Regions from separate parts of the Staphylococcus sp. mip270_02 genome, predicted to be linked through region 2. Evidence: predicted binding sites of a transcription regulator. Region 2 holds the regulator's gene; each other region holds the start of a gene.
What was found. Region 2 encodes Rex, which represses fermentation and respiration genes when NADH is low (regulators of the CRP and FNR family bind a similar motif). Its sites were predicted from a motif close to TTGTGAAATATTTCACAA; they were not measured.
Positions count from the first base shown of each region.

Region 1: pflB (formate C-acetyltransferase) is a predicted target of Rex. The motif match lies at 1,586-1,603, and genes of this name have one in related genera.
Region 3: ACW5YJ_RS04810 (formate/nitrite transporter family protein) is a predicted target of Rex. The motif match lies at 3,207-3,224, and genes of this name have one in related genera.
Region 4: ACW5YJ_RS10770 (cytochrome ubiquinol oxidase subunit I) is a predicted target of Rex. The motif match lies at 3,140-3,157, and genes of this name have one in related genera.

Region 1 is NZ_CM132934.1:1,456,841-1,461,712, forward strand. It holds gene pflB (formate C-acetyltransferase) at 1-1,531, opposite strand, end outside; gene purU (formyltetrahydrofolate deformylase) at 1,924-2,775, opposite strand; gene xdrA (XRE family transcriptional regulator XdrA) at 3,207-3,671, shown strand; gene ACW5YJ_RS06845 (DUF445 domain-containing protein) at 3,931-4,872, shown strand, end outside.
Region 2 is NZ_CM132934.1:1,334,689-1,339,560, reverse strand. It holds gene ACW5YJ_RS06130 (LacI family DNA-binding transcriptional regulator) at 1-729, opposite strand, end outside; gene ACW5YJ_RS06125 (hypothetical protein) at 925-1,110, shown strand; gene ACW5YJ_RS06120 (sulfurtransferase TusA family protein) at 1,499-1,723, opposite strand; gene ACW5YJ_RS06115 (YeeE/YedE family protein) at 1,745-2,833, opposite strand; gene ACW5YJ_RS06110 (redox-sensing transcriptional repressor Rex) at 3,051-3,692, opposite strand; gene abc-f (ribosomal protection-like ABC-F family protein) at 3,844-4,872, shown strand, end outside.
Region 3 is NZ_CM132934.1:1,088,419-1,093,290, reverse strand. It holds gene ACW5YJ_RS04820 (alkaline phosphatase) at 1-1,051, opposite strand, end outside; gene ACW5YJ_RS04815 (amino acid permease) at 1,586-2,974, opposite strand; gene ACW5YJ_RS04810 (formate/nitrite transporter family protein) at 3,278-4,108, shown strand; gene ACW5YJ_RS04805 (hypothetical protein) at 4,180-4,536, shown strand; gene ACW5YJ_RS04800 (hypothetical protein) at 4,536-4,718, shown strand; gene ACW5YJ_RS04795 (hypothetical protein) at 4,768-4,872, opposite strand, start outside.
Region 4 is NZ_CM132934.1:2,275,450-2,280,321, reverse strand. It holds gene ACW5YJ_RS10790 (hypothetical protein) at 1-399, shown strand, start outside; gene ACW5YJ_RS10785 (phosphocarrier protein HPr) at 564-830, shown strand; gene ptsP (phosphoenolpyruvate--protein phosphotransferase) at 833-2,548, shown strand; gene ACW5YJ_RS10775 (glutaredoxin family protein) at 2,750-2,980, opposite strand; gene ACW5YJ_RS10770 (cytochrome ubiquinol oxidase subunit I) at 3,179-4,534, shown strand; gene ACW5YJ_RS10765 (cytochrome d ubiquinol oxidase subunit II) at 4,531-4,872, shown strand, end outside.

The DNA of each region.
Region 1 (4,872 bases), 120 kb from region 2:
TATCATGTAACGCCATCTCGATACGCTCGTAACTGTATTTATCGTGCATATAATGAATAACATTTAAAGAATTGATATAAACGCCTGCTAACCAATCCATCATCTTATCAAATTTTTCAAATACTTCATCGTAATTTAATACATTTGAATTGATAGCTTCATAGGATGGTCCTACTTGCATACCAGATTTTTCATCTTTTCCACCATTAATTGCATATAATAAAGTTTTAGCTAAGTTTGCACGAGCACCAAAGAATTGCATTTGTTTACCAATTTTCATTGCAGATACACAACACGCAATACCATAGTCATCACCGTATGATTCACGCATTAAATCATCATTTTCATATTGTATTGAACTAGTTTTTATACTCATTTTTGCACAGTAATTTTTAAAGTGGGACGGTAATTGTACCGACCAAAGTACAGTTAAATTTGGTTCTGGTGCAGGTCCTAAGTTGTCTAATGAGTGCAAGAAACGGAATGAGTTTTTAGTTACAAGTGGTTTACCATTAATTCCTATACCACCAATTGATTCAGTAACCCAAGTAGGGTCCCCAGAGAATAATTCATTATAATCTGGTGTACGTGCGAATTTCACAATACGTAATTTCATAATAAAATGGTCAATTATTTCTTGAATTTCACGTTCTGTTATCGTGCCATTTTTTAAATCTCGTTCAGCATAAATATCTAAGAATGTAGACGTGCGTCCTAAACTCATAGCAGCACCATTTTGTTCTTTAATAGCAGCTAAATATGCTAAATAAAGCCATTGTACAGCTTCTTTAAAATTATTAGCAGGGCGACCAAGGTCAAAACCGTATGTTTTACCTAATATTTTCAATTCTTTAAGTGAGCGATATTGTTCTGATAATTCTTCGCGTAAGCGAATAACATCTTCTGACATTTCAGTAGATATAGTATTAAAGTCATGCATTTTTTCTGCCATCAAAAAGTCAATGCCATATAGCGCAACACGGCGATAGTCACCAATGATTCTCCCACGACCGTAAGCGTCAGGAAGACCTGTTATAATACCAGCTTTTCTACAATTAAGCATTTCCTTAGAATAGGCATCAAACACGCCTTGATTATGTGTTTTACGATAATCTGTAAATATTTTTTCAGTTTCTGAATCTAACTCATAACCATATGCTTCGCAGGCAGCTTTAGCCATACGAATGCCTCCAAATGGTTGCATAGATCGTTTAAATGGTTTCTCAGTTTGGACACCGACAATAGTTTCTAAGTCTTGGTTTAAATAACCAGCTTCATGTGAAGTGATTGTAGAAGGCACTTTTGTATCCATGTCCCACATGCCACCACGTTCACGTTCTTCTTTGGATAAAGCCATCACTTGATCCCACAGCTTCGTTGTTGCCTCAGTCGGTCCTTCTAAAAATTGATCATCACCTTCATATAGTGAGTAGTTTAGTTGGATAAACTCACGAACATCAACATGGCGATTCCAACGTCCACTTTTGAATCCTTGCCAAGCAGTTTCATGTAATTTTTCTTTTTCTAACATTTTTACTCCTCCATTCATTTTGTTAATAATTTCACAAACATTGTAACATTATCATTGTTAATTTTTTCACAATATTTGTGAAAGTTTTTAATACAAACTGTGAACGATTTGAGAAACTGTAAGAAGTTATATGACAGTTTTATAATATTGTGTATCTGTTATACAACAGGTGATTATTGAAGTATTATAAATAAGCAAAGGTAAGAATTGCGCGAAGAAGAGTATAAAAAATAAGAAACACAAAGCAGGCCACTTTTATCCTTATTAATTAGAGGATAAAAGTGGCTTAATAAATCGTGCATATATAATAGAAGGTTTTAGAAATTAAATTGTGTATTAATTTATATTAATCATTATGATAACAGTAATTAGTACACTTATTATACACAATATTAATTAAAAACAATTGTTTTATTGCCATCATTTACGATGACTTTATGTTGAACATGATATTCAACTGCTTGAGCTAAAACAGAAGATTCAACATGACGTCCAATTTTACGTAAATCTTGTACGTTATAACGATGATTAATACGTGTGACATCTTGGTCTATAATCGGTCCTTCATCTAAATCAGAAGTTACGTAATGACTTGTTGCACCGACTAATTTAACGCCGCGCTCCCAGGCTTGTTTGTATGGGTTCGCTCCAATGAATGAAGGTAAGAAAGAATGGTGGATATTAATAATTTGATTTGGATAATGACTTACAAAATTATCAGTAAGTATTTGCATATACTTAGCTAAAACTATTAATTCTACTTCGTGTTTTGCGCAAATATCTAATATGTTTTGTTCAACAACAGCCTTATCATTGTTACTTGGTACATAGTAAAAAGGGATATTAAAAGATTCAGCAAAATGCCTATTGTTTTCATGGTTACTGACAACACAAGTAATTTCAGCAGGAATTTCTTTACGCTGAACTCTTAATAATACTTCATTAAAAGCATGGTCTTCTTTTGATACAAATAATGCGATTTTTGTTTTATCACTTGTATCAAAAATATCAAAATTAATATTATTTTGGCTTAAAGTGTTTTCTAGAGCTTCTTTCAATTGTGTTACTTTTTCAAACTCAAATCTTAAAAATAATTTTCCTGCGGTATCTTGTGCATGATCGTATTCAGTAAAGTGATCAAGATGTAAAATATTAGAGCCGTATTCTGCAATAATATTTGTAATTAATGACGTTATACCAACTTTGTCATTGCATGTTGCGAGTAATATGTATTTATCTTCCATTTAAGCACCTCAAAATTTAAAAAGTACTTAAAATTATAGGGAATATTCTGAACAATGTAAATAAATAAAATGTTTTTCAATAAAAATAGAACAATTTATACTTTTAACTATACTATTATAGTAGAAATAGGCTATAATAATGAATAGTGTTTTTATCTTTTATGAGTAATAAGTAATGATGGATAATGACACTTTTTATGAAAATAATACGCTTACAAACAAAGTGATTTTTGTTTTTAACTAAATTATAAGATATAAGATTGATTATTTTGATAATTGCGCCAATGATAAAAAACGATGAAAATTTGATTTCACTCTTTTATTTTCTTAAAAATTGTATTAAGATGTAATTTGTGTTTCAAGAAGCGTGTATTATTGCAATTTCTTGTGTCCGGATAAAATATTCTTTAGATGAAAGGTAGATTAAAGTAATGGATAGACAGAATTTCACAGATTTAATTCAAACAAAATTTAAAATGGTACGTATTGAAGCAGGTTATACGCAAGATACGATGGCCCAAACTATTGGTCTTTCAAAAAAGACTTTAGTACAAATAGAAAAAGAAAGAGTACTACCTAACTGGACAACATGTGTCTCAATTTGTGCATTATTTAGAGATTCAGATGTTTTAAATAGTACATTTGGTTGTGATCCTCTAGAAATGGTACAAACTATTTCTCGTAATCACTGTGCATACCCTAACCATTCAACAACAAGTGACATCTACTGGAACACTGTTGATAGCCGTAATGGTTTCATCTTACAAAGCAATAAAGTAAGTGATATTTATCGCGTACTTAACCAAGAAACACAACCAATATTTGGTACTTCTAAATTAAGAGAAGCAGAAACGTATTTTGGTAGAATTTCTAAAGAAGAGTTAATGCACGTATAATATTAATTCAATTTGTGATAGAAGAATCATTATTTATATAATTTGGTGACATAGGACTTTAAATTGTATATGAATGATTTAGTCACTATACACTACTTGACCTAAACAAAAGATTTAGGTCTTTTTTTATTTTTAATTGTTTTTTTAAATGAATAAGTGTATTCTTCTACACAATTAAACTATATGTATTGTACAATGTTTAAGAGTGAATTTTTATATTGTAGTACGTTACCAAGTAAAATAAAAAGGAGAAACTTTTATGCATGCATTTTTAATAATTATATTTATGATGATAATTGGTGCATTAATTGGCGGAGTAACGAACGTTATTGCGGTGAAAATGTTATTCCATCCATTCAAAACATATTATATTTTTAACAAACGCGTGCCATTCACGCCAGGTTTAATACCCAAACGAAGAGCAGAAATTGCTGATAAAATTGGGCAAGTTATTGAAGAACATTTACTTACTGAAAGTATGATTCAGTCCAAATTAAATGCAGCAGCGACGAGGACTGCAATCGAAGAAGTAGTACAAAAACAAATTGAGAAGTTAAAGGAAAATCGTACATCTTTTGATTATTTAGCAAATAAAATGGATATAGATATTAGCCAATTAGCAAATAGGAAATTAGAAACGGTCATGTCAGAAAAATTAGAACTGTTTTATTATGATCATAGGGATACTTCAATTGCACAATTAATTCCTGAAGATATTGAAAAAAGTTTAGATAGTAAGGTTGAAGCAGTACCAGAACTATTATTTGATAGAGCACGTGTCTATTTGAAATCTGAAAAAGGCGCTTCAGACATCGCATCAATGTTAGACACATTCTTCAATGAAAAAGGAAAAATTGTTGGGTTATTACAAATGTTTATGACGAAAGAAAGTATTGCTGATCGTATCCAACATGAATTAATCAGATTGACTAATCATCCCAAAGCGAAAGTTATTGCAAATCAAATTATCGAAAATGAGTATACAACCTTTAAATCCAAACAGTTAAGTGAAGTGCTAAATGAACAACAATTTCAATCTTTTAAAATATCAGTAACTGATTTAGCAATAGGTTATATGGATATTAATAATATGGCAACGAAGCCACTAAATACCCTTATGCCAAACTTTATACAATTTTTAGAAAATAAAGTGTCGCAAAAGCTAACAAATGTGATTATTGAAAATGCATCAAAACATATC
Region 2 (4,872 bases):
AATTGAATCCGTAGCCCCAACAATTGCATCATAATGAGGGCAATCTTGCAACGCTTCTACAACATCGATCATCGCCTCTTGATAATTAAATGATGTTAGTGAAATATGAGGTTGTATATCGTGTAATTCTAAACCCGCAATCAGACCTTCTTTACGTTGAACACCTACAGCAATATCACTTTCTGTCACACCAAAGAATTTAATATGTTTATAACCTTTTTGACCTAACATATCACCAACCAAGTATCCAGCTTGATAATCATTATGAATGATGCAATGTAAATCATTATGTGCTTGACCAACGATAATCACAGGAACATTTATTTTATTAATAACTTCTAAATGTTTATCTGTGATCTCTGTTGCCATAAAGACAATACCATCTACCTTACTTCTATTAAACGTTTCAAGGGCATCAATTTCTAATTGAGTATTAAGATTTGTATAATTTAGAAGCAAACTATAATTCAATTGATCACAAATCATTTTGACTCCTTTAATTGTTTCATCAACAGCAAAAGAGTTCATTCTAGGTATAATTGCCCCTATCATATTAGTTCTACGCGCACGTAAACTTTGTGCAAATTGATTAGGCTGATAGTCATTTTCGCGAATGACTTTATCTAATCTTTGTTTTGTTTTTAAACTTACCGATCCATTATTTAAGTATCTCGACACTGTGCTTTTTGAAACGCCAGCAATCTTAGCTATATCAGCAATGTTCTTCATATTTTCTCACTCTCATTAATTAGCTATTATAAACAATACTTATTTTATCATAATGCAATCGCTTTAAATACTATTTAAATCTACGTTTATAGAAAGGTTAAAACTTACTAATAGTATCTCTAAATAAGTGATATATAAATTGAGATTTTAATATGATATAGTTGTGGAAATAACAACCTTAAGGAGCGATATACCATGAATAAAGGTAAATTGTACACCTTTATAATATTAAGTATTTGTATAATAGTTATTGTTGTTTCTTTGTCATTTTTACTTAAAAATGGTAGTTACTCAGCAATTTTTTCAGCCTTTATCCCTATAATGATATTAATTATTTACTTTATCTTTAAAGCTAAAGGCACTAATAAAGATAAAGATTAAGAATGTTTATTGGTTATATAGTTATTCAGTTTAATGTAGGCAAAACATGACAAAAACTGTAAGGCTAAATTTATTAAATTTATTTTTACTCATTGTTTTAATATTAGCGTTAAATACTAATACCTTTGAATCTTTTTCTATTTATTTGGTCATTGTTCTACCGATAATAATTTTAATAATTGGAATCTATGCATCAATTACAAATATTAAAAAAACAAAATTTTGACTACAAAATATATAATAAATTCAAATAATAAAAAGACTTAAAATAAAAATGATCGAACTCAGAGCATAGCTATGAATTCAATCATTTTTATTTTAATTATTATGTTGTCTAATTGACTAAGTGAAGTTCACTTGCAGTCTCAATCTCAACTATTACTATTAATTAAGCTTTTTGAATTGTGATTGTCCATGATGCATCATCTAATTGTTCATAATTAGTAACTGGATAGCCTTGCTCAGCTGCCCAATTTGGTAAAGCTTCAGTTGCTTGAGTACAATCAAAATCTATTTTTAATTCATCACCATTATCTAACGTATTCATTTTCTTTTGTGCTTCTATTAACGGGAATGGACAAACCATTCCAACTGTACCTAACTCGTGTACCATAATTTGTGCCTCCTATATTAATTATATTGTTTGCGTTTGTGATGTTACAGTTTCGTTAGAAGTTTGCTTCTGCGCTTTTTTCATAGGTCTGATAAACACAAAATAACTCATTGTCCAAGCTCCTAAAATCATTGAAGCAAGCGCAATCCAACCTTTCCATGACATCGTTGCTGTTTCTACTAGTCCATTACCTATTGAACAACCACCTGCTACTGAAGCGCCAAATCCCATAAGCACGCCGCCAATAATACTATTACGAATAGTTTTTGTATCTGGCAATCTCCATTTAAACTCTCTTGCCCCTTTAGCCGCAATATAAGATCCTAGGAATATCCCAAGAACTAAGAAAACACCCCAGTCTAATAATTTCAAATCACCAGTTACAAAAAACTGTACTAGATTAGCGGATGGTGTTGTAATACCTAGTCCATACATTCTTCCTGTCGACTCACTTACAGGCCATGCAATTAAAGCAATGAGCCCTACTGCAATAGCAGCAACAAATGGGTGGTATTTCTTTTCAAATAAATAATGCCGCAAACCTGTGAATTTCTGTTTTAATTTAGGAACAGCAAATTTAGGTTTCGGTTTGCGTAAAGTTTTGACTACAAAAAACACTGTGATAAATGTAAGTATTGCTACCCAAACCCATGTCGGTATCCCTGTAGTTTGTGATATGCTTGTATTAACATTTGTAGGCTTATTTAAACCATCCATTAATGGTAATAATAATCCATATTTCGTAGCTGCCGAAGTAAATGCATAGGCGATGAGTGCCATCCAACTGCCTATTAAACCTTCACCTGCTCTATACCATGTACCGGTTGCACATCCGCCAGCTAATATAATACCTAAACCAAATATAAATGAACCTATTACTGTTCCAATAATAGGATAAGTTGACTCAGGTATTTGTACTAAACCAGTAGAAGTCAAAATGAGCAATCCTATACTTTGAACTGTAATTGCTATAAGTAATGCATAAAACATTTTGTTACTCTTTTGAATATACATATCTCTAAATCCACCAGCCAGACAAAACCGTGTTCTTTGCATAACAAAGCCTAAAAGACTTCCCACAATAATGCCGCTGATTATTAACCAAGTCATATTAATAACCTCTTTTCCGATAAAATCAATAAGATTAATAATATTAGAAATCGTATAAAATTTCAACCTTGCAACTCATAAATTTTTAATTTTCTACTAACTTATATAGTAACAGTATTTCCAAATTAAAATTAAACACCCATAAAAAAAATAGTTTTTTATAAACACAGCACACTGAGTGTATTACTGTATCTATAAAAAACTAACTAATCATTTTTTATTTATTGCTATAATTTTTCATAAAAAATAATAGCGATTGTAATTCAATACCTAAATCAATATGATGAACTTGAACGTCTGATGGAGTTAGCACACGACTTGGTGTAAAGTTAAGTATCCCTTTAACACCTGAATCTACTAATACATCAGCTACGTTTTGAGCTGCTTCTTCAGGCGTAGTCAATATCACTACATCTATATCTTCTTGTGTTAATATTTCCTTTATTTTATCAAATGGACTTACTGTCACTTTACCTATTTGTGTCCCAATAACCTCTTCACGAATATCGAATGCTTCAGTTATAGTCATTTCATCATGTATTGAAAAGTTATATGTTAATAATGCTTTACCTAAGTTCCCTACACCTACAATTGCAATTTTAATCTCGTCATTTTCGCTAATTTCATTTTTAAAAAAATGTAATAAGCTATCAATATTATAGCCATAGCCTTTCTTGCCTAACTCGCCAAAATAAGAAAAATCTCTTCGAATCGTCGCAGAATCAATATTTAAGCCCTCGCTGATGGCTTTAGAATTAACTCTATCAATGCCTTTAGATTTTAATGTATTGACGAATCTATAATATAACGGTAAACGTTTCAATGTGGCACGAGGAATCTTTTCGCTTTGATTAGCCAAGATTATTTCCCCCTATTTCATTATCTGTTATTCATTAATCTTATAATCACTACAACATTATACATGACTGAATAATAAAAATAAACAATGATAGTTTTAACAACACGCTGAATACTGTAGAATGATAATGAATAGAGAGGTGCAAAATCAGATGATATTATTACAACTCAATGATTTAACTAAATCATTCGACGGCGAAGATATTTTTAATAATGTGGATTTTGAAGTTAAAACTGGTGAACGCATTGGTATTGTAGGTCGTAATGGCGCCGGAAAATCTACATTAATGAAAATAATTGCTGGTGTTGAAGATTATGATAGTGGTCATATTTCTAAGAGTAAAAATTTGAAACTTGGTTATTTAACACAGCAAATGACATTAAATACAGATCAAACTGTATTTGAAGAAATGTCTAAGCCGTTTGAGGCAATGAAAAATTTAGAACAAGAAATGAAATTGGAAACAGATTGGTTAGCACAACATGCGAATGAGTATGATACTGAGGCATATAAATCTCATATCGATCGCTATGAAGCGTTATCCAATCAATTTGAACAACAAGATGGCTATCAATATGAAAGCAAAATTAAAACAGTCTTACACGGATTGAATTTTAGTGAAGCGGATTTCGACCGACCTATCAACGACTTTAGCGGTGGTCAAAAAACAAGATTATCTTTGGCACAAATGTTACTAAGCGAACCTGATTTATTACTTTTAGACGAACCCACCAACCATTTAGATATGGAAACGACCCAATGGTTAGAAAGTTATTTAAATTACTTTAAAGGTGCCATCGTAATTATTAGTCATGATAGATATTTCTTAGATAAAATTGTGACTCAAATTTATGACGTTGCACTCGGTGATGTTCAACATTATGTAGGCAATTATGCTCAGTTTATTAATCAAAGAGATAAATATTATGAAAAACGTATGCAAGAATATGAGAATCAACAAGCTGAAATTAAACGATTAGAGACTTTTGTCGATAAAAATATTGCCCGCGCTTCAACTACAGGTATGGCTAAGAGCCGTAGGAAAATGTTGGAAAAGATTGAACGCATAAATAAACCTATGATTGATGCTAAAAGTGCCAACATTCAATTTGAATTTGATCGTAATACTGGTAATGATGTCTTCCATATAAAAAATTTAGAAATCGGCTATGAGTCTCCG
Region 3 (4,872 bases), 250 kb from region 2:
TTGCTTCTGGGTTCCACACATAATCTTTGCCTTTAGCAATAGACAAACCACCAGTTGAATGGTCTGCCGTTGCAACGACTAATGTATCAGGATTTGATTTTGCATAATTTGTAGCAAATTCAAAGGTTTTTTCGAAACTATTCATTTCAGACATTACACCGGTTATATCATTTGGATGACCAGCTTTATCTATAGAGGCACCTTCTACCATTAAGAAGAAACCTTTATCATTTTCTTGTAATTTATTTACTGCTGTATCTGCCATATCTAGAAGTTTAGGATTTTTATCTGGTGCATCGATTTGCAACGGCATATCATTATCTGCAAACAGCCCTAAGATTTTTTTGTTCGTAGATTGTTTCATATCTGTTTTATTATCGACAACATCATAGCCGTCTTTTTTAAACTTATCTACTAAATTACCATTTTCTTTACCAAAATATTCTGCGCCGCCACCGAGTAAGACATCTACTTTATGCTCACCATTAATTTTATCGTTATAGAATTGTTTAGCAATTTCATCTTTTTTATCACGGCTATCAACATGTGCTGCGTATGCTGCTGGCGTTGCATCAGTTAATTCTGCAGTAGAAACTAATCCAGTCGACTTGCCATTCTCTTTTGCTTGCTCTAACACAGTTTTTACTTTTTTCTTCTTATTATCTAAGCCAATTGCCCCATTATAAGTTTTGTGACCAGAACTAAACGCTGTTGCACCAGCCGCAGAATCAGTTACATTTTCTTTTGGGTCACTTGGATTTGTACGTTGATTCCCTACTAGATATTTATCAAAAGCAGTTTTTTCCATTTCTTTTGTTTCTGGGTTATCAGCAAAATAACGATAAGCAGAATTGTATGAAGGGCCCATACCATCCCCAACTAAAAATATTACATTCTTTGGATTTTTTGTATTACCCATATATGAAACATCATTTTCTTTTGACGCATGCCCTCCAGCCGAGGCATAGGTTGACTGCGCACTCCCCAACACAGTACCCATAACGATTACACTTGCCACAGAAACAGTTGCTAATTTGTTAAAAATTTTCATAAAGTAATAACTCCTTTAAATATGTATTATCGACCTACACTTTAAGTGTAGTGCACAAATTTTGAGTAATTATTTTAATGCAGTAAATTTTATGTAAATTAAAAATAAAGTTATGTATACAGTGCGCTAAAAACTTTCATACTGCTAACAATTAAAAATGATAGATGAACAAAAAAACTATCTTTGCTAAGCAACTTCGTTGTATCAATCCTTTCTCAACTAGGAGATTAAATGACTATAAATAGACAAAGGAGCGAGACAGAAATCTAATTTATTTAAAAAGATTTCATCGTCCCACCCCATTAAGATGACTATATTTGATAAAAATAGAAGATTTACCTGAGCTAACGTTCATGCATAAGTCACACTAGCTCTCAAAAACAGAACACCTGAGTAACTTCTCATGTGTAAGAACCACTAGCTCTCAAAAGCAGAACACCTGAGTAACTTCTCATGTGTAAGATCCACTAGCTTAATAAATTAAGCAGTGGTTCTTTAAAGCAATGGTTCTTTAGAGCAGTGAGACTTTATACTTTAAAGTTGTTGATCTTTACTTAATTTATGGTAGCCCTTCAAGAAGAAGAACATTGTCATAAACAATAGGAACGCTATACCAATAATTACTGAAACCACAGTTTCCTTATTAAATAACATGCCGATTAATACCATAATAAAGAATGCCATTGTAATGTAGTTTGTAAATGCGCCACCTGGCATTTTAAATGGATGACCTTCCAATTCTTCAGGATGATTTTTTCTAAATCTTAAATGACTAATTAAAATCATAAACCACGGCACCATACCCGGTAAAATTGAAGCACTATAAACATATACGAATACACTGTCCGCGCCTTTGATAAATAACGGTAAAATTACATTCAGTAAAGCACCAATTAAAATACCTGTTGCAATTGCAAGTACAGTCCACATAGGGACACCATTTTTCATAACTTTGCCAAAGAATTTAGGTAACATTCCTTTTTGAGATAAATTTAATGACATACGGCTAGCACTAAATATACCCGAGTTACAACCTGACATCGCTGCAGTAAGTACAACAAAGTTGATTAATCCTGCTGCAAAAGTGATACCTACTTTAGCAAACGTAGCTACAAATGGACTACCAATATTTCCTAATTCATTCCAAGGATAAACTGTAACAATTACAAAAATTGCACCAATATAGAAAATCAATATACGCCAGATAACGCCGTTAACCGCGCTCTTGATATTTTTTTGTGGATCTTTTGTTTCACCGGCAGTAATACCAATTAATTCAACACCTTGGTATGAACCGATAACAATTGAAAGTGCAAAGAAGAAGCCAATCCAACCATTAGGCATAAACCCACCATGAGCCCATAAATTTGAGAGACCAATTGCTTCTCCGCCATTTCCTAGACCAAAGAAGATAAGACCAAAACCTGCAACTATCATCAAAATAATTGTAACTACTTTAATCATTGCAAACCAAAACTCAAATTCACCAAACGCTTTAACAGATACAAGGTTAGCTCCAGCTAATAAAGCTACAACAATAACGCCCGGTATCCATTGTGGTAAATCAGGGAACCAATAGTTCATATATTCTCCGACTGCAATAACTTCACTCATACCTACAACTACCCATTGGAAAACGTTACTCCAAGCCGTTAGATAACCTGCTACTGGATGTATGTAATCACTTGCAAAGTTAGCAAAAGAACCAGAAGTTGGATGTAAATAAACCATTTCTCCCATTGCTCTCATTACTAAGAATAAAAATATACCTGCAATTAAATACGCAAATATAACAGAAGGACCTGTCCATTTTATAGTGCTTGTAGCTCCCATAAATAGTCCTACACCAATCGTTCCACCAAGTGCAATCATACGCATTTGACGTGCACCTAGCCCCCTCTGTAATTCATTATTATCTTTCATCATTCAAACCCCATCTCTTTCAAATATAAGTGGAACTAAATTCACTTATTATGTCGTTATTATACTATAAATTCAAAAAATTTAAACAATTATTTTCGAATAATGTAAGGGCTTACATTCCCGTTTGTCAATTGTATGCGATTTTACATTGGAAAGTAAAGCTTTTTTCAAAAATTATTTTTCTTAAAAATCAACTATAAAAATATAAGTGAAGCATGAATTCATGTAGAATTTGTGAAAAATATCACAAATTCTACATGACATAGTATACTTATAAATAATTGTAGAAAGTGAGGATAAAAAATGAGCGAAAAAAACATTAAATGGGATAAAGTATTTTATGGAAAAGCTTGGATTGACCATGTAGTTGACACCATCAAAACTAAAGACATTTTACAAAGTTTTTATTTCAAACGTTATTTACTTCGAGCCATAATGGCTGGTTTTATTCTAGGTGTCATTACAGTCTTCGTTTTGCTTATTAAAGCATCGCTAGACACTCATCTACCTTCTGGTGTTATTAATATAATTGCATCTATAGCATTTAGTTTTGCTCTAGTGCTTATCTTATTTACCAATTCAGAATTACTGACGAGTAATTTTATGTATTTTACAGTGGGTTTATATTATCATGTCATCAGCCCTACCAGAGTTTTTAAAATTTTTACCCTATGTTTTATTGGTAATGCATTGGGTGGATTTTTATTTTTCTTATTATTACGTCATTCTGATGTGATGACCACTGAAATGTTAATACAATTAGAGCATACAATTGAACATAAAACTTTAACTGCTAGTTTTATTGCAATATTGGTTAAGGGTATTTTTGCTAATTTCTTCATCAATATTTCTTTAGTCATAGCGATGCAAATAGACGATGTTTTAGCTAAAATGTTCGTCATGATGTTTGGTGTGTCTATATTTGCATTTATGGGTTATGAGCACGTGGTTTATAACTCTGTTTTATTTGGTGGTGGTTTAGTCTATCAAAGTAATGAATTAGCACTTATGCCTGTTATCATCAATTTATTAGGTGCAGGTATCGGCAATTACATCGGAGGAGGATTAATTATAGGCTTGTTCTATGCTTATTTAAACGATCATCACCAATATGAACGTAATATATCTAGATAACTGCTAATACAATAATTCATCTGTTTTATATGGTATAATTTTCAGTAGATTTTATTACAAAGGAGTTATATATGAATAAACACTTAATGAAACGTACGCTTACGGTTTCCATTATATTTGGTGTGTTATTTTTCTTTTTAAATTATTTTAGTGAATCTGATAGTTCAGTTCTTCCTTTAATATTAAAAAGTGTAATGGTTATCTTTGTTTTTGGTATTTTATATTATACTTTGTTTTCTATTGTAAATTCTCCAGAACGAAAATATAAATTTGGTATAACTATTCCGATTGCATTATTAATCGCGATTATCATAAGCGCTCTATTTTCAGCAATAAAAGTCGGGATTATTATTGGATTAATCATAGGTGTTATTGCCGGCTACGTTTGGGAATTTCTAGTAAAAAATCAAAACGGTGGTGACAAATAATGAGTGTAATTTTAGGAATCGTCGTAATTATTTTATTAATTGTAAGCTTAATTCCAAATTTGAAAGCCTATAAAAAAACAAAAGAAACCGGAGAAAAAAATCCCCGGTTTGCTATCATGATAGGTATAGATGCTATACTGCTTGTTCTTGTTTGTGTAACATTAATATTTCAACTTTTATAAAACAGATGACGCTTGTCTCATAAAGCGTCATCTGTTTTAGTATATATAATCAAAACCTATCTTGTAGTACTAAATAATATAATGCTATAGCACCTAATAAATAAACCATCGTACCGACTATAAATGAACGAAATTGTATATTAAAAGGAATCTT
Region 4 (4,872 bases), 940 kb from region 2:
GTTAGAAAAAAATCGGTTTTATCTTCAAGTGTAAGTATTGTGCCGATTCCAGGTTTAGACTTCGGTGTAGATATTAAGCTTATGAGAGATATTATTGAAGATGTTAACAAGATATATGGTCTTGACCATAAACAGGTTAATAATATGGGAGACGATATGAAAGAACGTGTCTTTGCAGCGGCTGCAATCCAAGGAAGCCAATTTATAGGTAAAAAAGTATCCAATGCAATATTGAAAGTGGTTGTTCGAGATGTAGCTAAACGAGTAGCGGCAAAACAAACTAAATGGTTTCCGATTCTTGGTCAAGCAATCTCTGCTTCAATAAGTTATTACTTCATGAAGAAAATAGGGGAAGAACATATACAAAAATGTGAAAAAGTTGTAAAAACACTAGTTTAAAACTATAGCGTTTTCACAAAATGGTTAAAATTCGTTGAATATTGTCATATCATGGGTGCAACGAATTGAATTTATATGTATAATTTGGTAATGTTATTATATAAAACTATGCTAGGTTTTATAATAAACTAACGATTCTAACTATACGAAGGAGATATCATATTATGGAACAAAAATCATATGTAATTATTGACGAAACAGGTATCCACGCTCGTCCAGCGACAATGCTTGTTCAAACTGCTTCAAAATTCGACTCAGATATTCAATTAGAATATAACGGTAAAAAAGTTAACTTGAAATCAATCATGGGTGTTATGAGTTTAGGTGTAGGTAAAGATGCTGAAATCACTATCTACGCTGATGGTAGCGATGAAACTGACGCAATTGAAGCGATAACAGATATCTTATCTAAAGAAGGATTAACTAAATAATTATGTCTAATTATATTAATGGCATAGCTGCATCTGATGGTGTAGCTATTGCTAAAGCATATTTATTAGTTGAACCTGACCTTTCATTTGATAGTGAAAAGGTAACAGATGTCGACGCTGAAATTGCAAAGTTTAACCATGCTATCGAAACATCTAAAGTTGAATTAACTAAGATTAGAAATAATGCAGAAGAGAATTTAGGTGCCGATAAGGCAGCGATTTTTGATGCACATTTATTAGTTTTAGATGATCCTGAATTAATTCAACCGATTGAAGAAAAAATTAAAAACGAACAAGTTAACGCACCAACTGCATTATCTGATGTAACTGGACAATTTATCACAATATTCGAATCAATGGATAATGAATACATGAAAGAGCGTGCTGCTGATATTAGAGACGTTTCAAAACGTGTGTTAGCACACATCTTAGGTGTAGAATTACCAAATCCTAGTATGATTGATGAAAGCGTTGTTATAATCGGAAATGATTTAACACCTTCAGATACTGCTCAGTTAAACAAAGAATTTGTACAAGGGTTTGTTACAAATATTGGTGGTAGAACATCACATTCTGCAATTATGAGTCGTTCATTAGAAATTGCTGCAGTCGTGGGCACTAAGTCAATTACTAAAGAAGTGAAACAAGGCGATATGATTATCGTTGATGGTTTAACTGGTGAAGTTATTATTGACCCAACTGAAGATGAAGTTATAGCGTATCAAAATAAACGTGAGCGTTTCTTTGAAGATAAGCAAGCGTTACAACAATTACGTGATGAACCATCAACAACAGCTGATGGGACGCATGTAGAGCTTGCTGCTAATATAGGTACACCAGATGACTTAAAAGGTGTTATCGAAAATGGCGCAGAAGGTATTGGATTATACCGTACTGAGTTCTTATATATGGGTAGAGATGAAATGCCAACTGAAGATGAACAATTTGAGGCTTATAAAAAAGTATTGGAAACAATGGAAGATAAGCGTGTTGTTGTACGTACTTTAGATATTGGTGGCGACAAAGAGTTACCGTATTTAAACTTACCTGAAGAAATGAATCCGTTCTTAGGATATCGTGCAATTCGTTTATGCTTAGATCAACCAGATATTTTCAGACCGCAATTAAGAGCATTATTACGTGCATCTACTTACGGTAAATTAAATATCATGTTCCCAATGGTTGCCACAATCAAAGAGTTCCGCGATGCAAAAGCACTATTATTAGAAGAAAAAGAAAATTTAATAAACGAAGGCATTGAAGTATCTGATGATATTGAATTAGGTATTATGGTAGAGATACCATCAACTGCTGCTCTAGCAGATGTATTTGCTAAAGAAGTTGATTTCTTTAGTATTGGCACAAATGACTTGATTCAATATACAATGGCTGCCGATCGTATGTCTGAGCGTGTTTCTTACTTGTATCAACCATACAATCCTTCAATTTTACGTTTAGTGAAACAAGTGATTGAAGCTTCACATAATGAAGGTAAATGGACTGGTATGTGCGGAGAAATGGCTGGAGACGAAACTGCTATTCCATTGTTACTAGGTCTAGGTTTAGATGAGTTTTCAATGAGTGCAACATCTATATTGAAGGCACGTCGACAAATCAAAGGTTTAAGTCAAAATGAAATGGAAGAACTAGCGAATAGAGCAATTAATTGTGCGACTTCAGAAGAAGTACAAGAATTGGTCGAACAATACGCGAAATAAAATTTTTGAATAATTTTGTAAGCGAATGCATATAAGTATTGAATTACTTTAGGTTTCGCTACATTTAAAAACTGTTCACAGAGTTAAATAACTTTGTGAACAGTTTTTTTGATTATTCAAGTCTTTTAATGCACAATTATTGTAAAATGCAACTTTCTGAGTTAGGTTTGATATATAAGTTAATGGGATGGAGAAGGGTAACTAATTTAAATTCAAACTTTGATTGATTTTATCCATATCAATTTGATACATTGGTTCGCCATCTATTAAGATAAATGGTGTAGCAAATGCATCATAATCCATCATTTCGTTTCTGAATTTTGAATTGCTAATATTTTTTTCAGTATAGTCAATTGCTTTATCTGATAAGTAATTTTTGATAAATGTACAAGGTGGGCAATCGTTTTGAGTGTAAATAATAATTTCAGTCATAGTACTTTGTCCTTTCTTCATTATAATTTACTTAAATATAAAAAACTTTAATAAATATTTCAAGTTTAAAAAATATATGTTATTGGTCATTAATTTGTCACTTTATTTTGAGCGCAATTTATTTTAAAAAAATGTAAAGCAGTTTATAATGAATGGACGTTGTGATTTTTGTCACAAATAAATAAAAAAGGTGATATTATGGATTCAGTTGAATTAGCACGCTTTCTAACTGCGATGACACTCGCAGTTCATATAATTTTTGCAACAATCGGAGTAGGTGTACCGGTCATGTTTGCTGTTGCTGAATTTTTAGGGATTAAGAAAAATGATCCATCATATACGGCTATGGCTAAAAGATGGTCCAAAGGATATACCATTACAGTGGCAGTCGGTGTTGTAACCGGTACTATAATTGGTTTACAATTGTCGCTACTTTGGCCAACCTTTATGCAAATGGGTGGTCATGTTATAGCTTTACCGTTATTTATGGAAACTTTTGCTTTCTTCTTTGAAGCAATTTTCTTGAGTATTTATTTATATACATGGGATCGTTTTAAAGGGAAATGGACACATTTTCTTATAAGTATTCCAGTTATATTAGGTGGCTCATTTTCCGCATTCTTTATCACAGCAGTTAACTCATTTATGAATACACCTGCTGGATTTGAAATGAAAAATGGAAAAATGGTAAATGTAGAGCCACTAGCAGCAATGTTTAATGATTCATTTTTAATACGTTCATTTCACGTTGTAGCCACTGCGTTAATGACAATGGCATTTGTATTAGCTGCTATTGCAGCATTTAAATTGTTAAAAAATAAATTTAAAAAAGATACTGAGTATCATAAAAAAGCACTTAAATTAACTATGATTTTAGGTGTAATATTTACCTTGGGATCAATGTTAGCTGGGGACTTGTCAGCAAAATTCTTACATCAAGAGCAACCAGAAAAACTAGCAGCATATGAATGGCATTTTGATACAGAATCAAATGCAGATTTAGTATTATTTGGTTCATTAGATGAAAAAACGCAAGAAGTTTCAGGTGCGCTTAAAATTCCTGGCATTTTAAGTTTCTTAGCAGATAATAATACAGATACAGAAGTAAAAGGTTTAAATGATTTCCCTAAGGAATTACATCCGCCTATGATTGTACATTATTATTTTGACTTAATGGTTTCTATGGGTGTATTTTGCCTTATAGTATCGGGTGCCTACGTGTTGACACTTGTGTTTAAAAAATTACGGAAATACACACATTCTAAACCGATGTTGTATGGTGCTTTATTGACCGGACCAGCGGCAATGTTGGCAATTGAGTTTGGTTGGTTCTTAACAGAACAAGGCCGTCAACCATGGATAGTTCGTGGCTATCTAAAAGTAGCTGATGCTGCAACACAAGCAGGTGGCCTGACACTTGTAACGATATTATTTGGGTTACTTTATATCGTGCTTATGGTTACTTCTGCTTATGTACTGATTCGTATGTTTAGGCATAAACCAGCTTATAAAGACGTTGAAGCATTAGCTTCAGAAAGAGGTGAAGCAGAATGATATTTGCTTACATTGGTATTTCAGTGCTTTGGATTTTCTTATTCTGTTACATCATTATCGCCTCAATTGATTTTGGTGCAGGCTTTTTTACACTACATGCAAAAATTACGAAGCAAGATAAGAAAATTAATCATTTAATCGCTCGTTATCTTAATCCAGTATGGGAAGTAACAAATGTGTTCTTTGTATTTTTCTTCGTAGGAATGGTTGGGTTCTTCCCTGATACAGCGAAGTATTTTGGTACAGTGTTACTATTGCCAGCGTCAATTGCGTTAATTTTGCTTTCGATTAGAGGTGGCTTTTATGCGTTTGAAAACTATGGCCCAGATACTAAGTTA